2 regions of the uncultured Ligilactobacillus sp. genome follow, and region 2 is predicted to be linked to the other one. Evidence: predicted binding sites of a transcription regulator. Region 2 holds the regulator's gene; the other holds the start of a gene.

Region 1 (2,479 bases), on a different contig from region 2:
CTCCCAACATTTCTGTAGGAAGTGTTATGCTGGTCAGCCATATCCGTTGAAAGACATCAACTTAATGACTTGCCCCAAATAAATTAACGATAACTACCCCGACTAAGATCAAGGCGATCCCTAATAAGGTCAGCAAATTAATGCTTTCCTTGAAATAAAAAACACTGATTGCTGTCGCTAAAATGATCCCAACGCCTGACCAAACAGCATAAGCCAAACTTAGATCTAGATTATCTAACGATCTAGCCAAGAAGAAAAAGCATAGACCATATGCAACTAATGATAGAGTCGAAAATGATAGTTTCGTAAAACCATCCGACATCTTTAAAAACGTCGTTCCTAAAAATTCACCGATGATCGCTGTTGCTAAATATACATAACTCATTTATCCCCTACCTGTCCTTTCAAATTTGCTAACATCTCTTCATTTAGATCATTTAATGATCGCAACTTCTCTATTCCTAAAGCTTGCGCAGCTTTTAATTCTTTAGTTCGAAATTCCGCTAAAACCATCCTCGCTTGCTCTTGTCCAGCTTCATTTAAATATAAGATCTTACTGCGTTTATCGATCGAGTCAGGAAATGTTATGATCTTTTCTTCCCGACTCAATTTGTTAACTATCGAAGTGACCGTCTGTTTAGGAAGACCAGTTTCTTCTATCAAACACGTCAGTGGCAGTTTAAAATCATGGGTTTCAAACACTATAAATACGTAAAGCAATGATGACGTGAGCCGATTTTTGGTGATCAACTGATCGTAAACGTGGTTAAATGCGATCCAATCTGCAGTATAACGTTTTAATTCGTTTTCCATTTTCACCTCTCCGATTTAGTACGATTTCGTACTAAAATAATAACAGATATTTTTAGCAAACACCAGTTTATTTGATTTGACCATTTTTGACCAATAGGTTACAATAGCAATACACAGTCAGTCACTGACTTCAAATTTATTAATATTGCGGAGGTTCCCACTATGAATTTAGTTCCTACAGTTATTGAACAATCATCTCAGGGAGAACGTGCCTATGATATCTATTCTCGTCTCTTAAAAGACCGGATCATCATGGTCTCAGGTGAAGTTAACGATGATATGGCAAATGCGATCATCGCTCAATTACTTTTCTTAGATGCCCAAGATCCTGAAAAAGATATCTATATGTATATCAACTCTCCTGGTGGTTCCGTATCAGCTGGATTAGCAATTTACGATACTATGAATTTTGTTAATGCAGACGTGCAAACGATCGTTATGGGAATGGCAGCATCAATGGCTTCTGTTTTAGCTACAGCTGGTGCTAAGGGCAAGCGCTTTGCATTACCTAACTCAGAGATCATGATCCACCAACCACTAGGCGGGGCACAAGGTCAATCAACTGAGATCCAGATCGCAGCTGAACACATCTTGAAGACACGCAAATTGATCAACGAGATCTTAGCCGAACATTCTGGACAAGATATCGAAACGATCGATCGTGACACTGAGCGGGATAACTTCATGACTGCACAACAAGCAGTTGATTACGGTTTGATCGATGGGATCATGAAAAATAAAAAGAAAAAATAAGTACTAAAAAATAAGAGTGTAAGATGTGCGGTCAATGCCGTATGTCTTACACTCTTATTTTTTAATCTGTTTTCAATAATAGATCTGTCGCAGAAATGAGCTTTTTCTTATCAATAAAAATGTATTTCATTAGATAACCTAAGAGGACAGGTAGCACCACAAACAAACAACTCAAACTTAAAATACTCAACCAACCTGGCACCATAAAACCATATGCTGTCAGCGGTCCGACCAAGCCACTAAAGCCAAAGCCGGCACTCATCGGTGTTCCTTGAATATTGAACACTGCACCTAACCCACCCATGAGCGCCGAACTGATGACCACCGGTAGATAAAGAATAGGCTTTTCCAGCATATTGCCCATTTGGATCTTAGGTGTACCAAAGAAGTGTGCGATCACAGTTCCCAAGCTATTGACTGAACTTCCCATGATCGCCAAAGTAAATGCTCCGGCGGTAATACCTAAATTAGCAGATCCTGAAGCTATCCCCGTGATCTCGATCGCAGCTGCGATCCCAACCGAACTGATCGGCGAACAGATCAGCACTGCAAATGAGATCCCCATTAAGCTCCCCATCAAAATAGGTTGTAAGAGCGTAAATGTTTTGATCCCAGCTCCGATAAAACCAGTCACCGCCTTAACATATGGCAAGACCAACAAACCTAAACTACCACCGATGATGATCACAATGATCGGTAACAATAAGATCGTGTAGCTTTTGAACTTATTACCGATCACCTGAGCTAAGAGGACAGAAAAAACGATCGTTATCCCAACATTGATCACATCACCAGTCCCAGCTAAACCAAAACCTTGCTGTGTCTTCACGATCACGCCAGAACCGACCATCGCCGCCCCAGCGATCGAACTCATCTGGACCATATTCATCTTAAAAAGATAGCCGACACTAAA
Region 2 (2,479 bases):
CACTTATACAGCTGATGGTGGTAAAGAAGTGATCGAAAGTGGAGCAACTAAGGATGCCTTGTTCTATGAAGTGACCGATATGGAACAAGCCGTCGCTGGGGGCAAAAACGTGATGCACTTAGATTATACGACTGATGTGATGCAGATCATGACTGAGCTTAGAAGAGATTGGGGTCTAGTGTATCCAGAAGAAAAATAAGATTTTCCTTTTACATTTAACAAACTAGTATTATAATAGTAATTGTTCTCGGGATGTAGCTCAGTTTGGTAGAGCACCACGTTCGGGACGTGGGGGTCGCAGGTTCAAATCCTGTCATCCCGATCAATTACTAGTTAGAGTCGTACCTATGCAGGACGGCTCTTTTTATTTACGGGGGGAAGTTAAATGAAACGCGCGCTTTGTCTTTTTATGATCGGAGCTTTTGTTCTAGGTGTCAGCGGGTGTAGCTATCACGTGACGTGGGGCAAAAACAGCGTCAAGTTATCGGTCAGACCTACTAAAAAAGCGAGCTTGACTAAAGAGAGCTCAACAACAACTAGTCAAAGCAGTTTTGCCAAGCGTTACACTAAAGGAGAGCTAAAACAGATCACAGCTGATCTGTTGGCACCCTACGAGCAAAGAGGGTATACCAAGGAAAAAAGCTTTGCAGGGACTAAGACACAGTATGCTAAATGGGAAAAAGATCCAACTAGCCCAACAGCTAAATATGCTGATCAAGCTATCTCAGTTGATCAAGCTAAAGGAACGGGCGATCAGTTCGTTTATTTTTGTCCAGCTAAACATGTTGCGTGGGCAGTGATCTTTACAGCAGATAAATAAGAGGATTTTTAAGCGATCAGCCCTAGAAATTAGCGCTAATTCATTGCCAAGCATGGTGGATAACGTTTATAATTATAGTCAAAGTTAGTCAAACAGATTGAGGATAGTTTTATGCAAAATCGCAATATTTCCGATATAATCGAACGATATTTAAAGAGTATTCTTGCTGAAGCTTCTCAAGTTGAGATCAAACGTTCTGAAGTCGCAGACCAATTTGACTGCGTACCTTCGCAGATCAATTATGTGATCAAGACGCGTTTTACTTTACAAAATGGCTATTTAGTCGAGAGTAAGCGAGGCGGAGGTGGGTATATTCGGATCGCCAAGGTCGATTTGATCAGCGACCCGGATATTTTAGATGAATTGATCGAGTACGTTGGGACCAGTATCAGCGAGACCAAAGCATTTCAGATCATTCAAACGCTCTATGAAAATGAGCTATTGACACATAAAGAGGCACATTTAGTAGCGACTGCGATCGAGAAAAACACGCTAGCACTATCCGATAATGAGTTAGAAGAGGCGATCCGTGCCAAGATCTTGAATCGCATTTTAAACCGTCTGCGTTGTGCTGATCAATAATAGAAAGAAGGGGATCTTATGGATTCAACATCTTACACACCGAGTGCTAACCAAGTCTTGTTACTTGCACAAGAACAAGCTAACTACTTCAAGCACCAAGCGATCGGGACTGAACATTTATTGTTAGCCCTTGTCTTGGAGGAAAATGGTGTTGCCGGCCAAGTTTTAAGGCAAAACCTCGTAAGTAGTGTCGATATCAAAGAAGAGATCGAGCGGCTCGCAGGGTATGGGACTTTGCGCCGTCAAGCACCAGATAGTTATTTACCATATTCACCAAAATCCAAGGCCGTCTTGAATGATGCCTTGCGCCAAGCGATGATGATGGGTTCGTCTAAGATCGGGACCGAACATTTATTATTGGCACTATTAAAGGATGAAAATATTTTATCTTCACGGATCTTGTACAGTTTACAAGTCGATACCCGGCGCTTACGGCAGTTATTATTGCGCCAATTGGGCATGACTGACCGCCAACGTCAACGTTTAGCTAAGCAAGCTAGTGAAGCCCAAAAACGTTCTAAGACAGAAACATTAGATGGCTTAGCGCGGGATATGACGGCGATCGCACAAAATGAAGATACCGATCCAGTTATCGGGCGCGCAAGTGAAGTCAAGCGTGTGATCCAAGTTTTAAGTCGCCGGACGAAAAACAACCCAGTATTACTAGGTGAACCTGGTGTGGGTAAGACAGCGGTCGCAGAAGGTTTAGCGCAAGCGATCGTCAACGGAGATGTCCCTGAGAATTTGGCAAAGAAGCGCTTGATGATGCTTGATATGGGTTCACTTGTGGCTGGTACCAAATACCGGGGCGAATTCGAAGATCGCTTAAAGAAGATCTTAGAAGAAGTCTACCGTGATGGCAATGTGATCTTATTTATCGATGAGATGCACACTTTGATCGGCGCTGGTGGGGCTGAAGGGGCGATCGATGCCTCTAATATCTTAAAACCTGCCTTAGCGCGGGGCGAAGTTCAAGTCATCGGGGCGACGACATTAGATGAGTATCAAAAATACGTTGAATCTGATCCTGCTTTAGAACGGCGCTTTGCGACAGTAATGGTCGATGAACCTGATCAA

The links. The regulator CtsR, encoded in region 2, represses protease genes until heat stress. The targets are predictions, from matches to a motif close to TTGGTCAAAAAAGGTCAAANA.
Region 1: a site for CtsR is predicted at 887-907, ahead of clpP (ATP-dependent Clp endopeptidase proteolytic subunit ClpP). Genes of this name have one in related genera too.

Annotation. Positions count from the first base shown of each region.
Region 1 covers NZ_CAQLEL010000037.1:77-2,555, forward strand. The annotation lists gene Q9Q35_RS01985 (multidrug efflux SMR transporter) at 62-385, opposite strand; gene Q9Q35_RS01990 (MarR family winged helix-turn-helix transcriptional regulator) at 382-813, opposite strand; gene clpP (ATP-dependent Clp endopeptidase proteolytic subunit ClpP) at 976-1,566, shown strand; gene Q9Q35_RS02000 (PTS transporter subunit IIC) at 1,628-2,479, opposite strand, start outside.
Region 2 covers NZ_CAQLEL010000122.1:24,798-27,276, forward strand. The annotation lists gene Q9Q35_RS08915 (Gfo/Idh/MocA family protein) at 1-199, shown strand, start outside; tRNA gene Q9Q35_RS08920 (tRNA-Pro) at 249-322, shown strand; gene Q9Q35_RS08925 (porin) at 386-820, shown strand; gene Q9Q35_RS08930 (CtsR family transcriptional regulator) at 932-1,402, shown strand; gene Q9Q35_RS08935 (ATP-dependent Clp protease ATP-binding subunit) at 1,421-2,479, shown strand, end outside.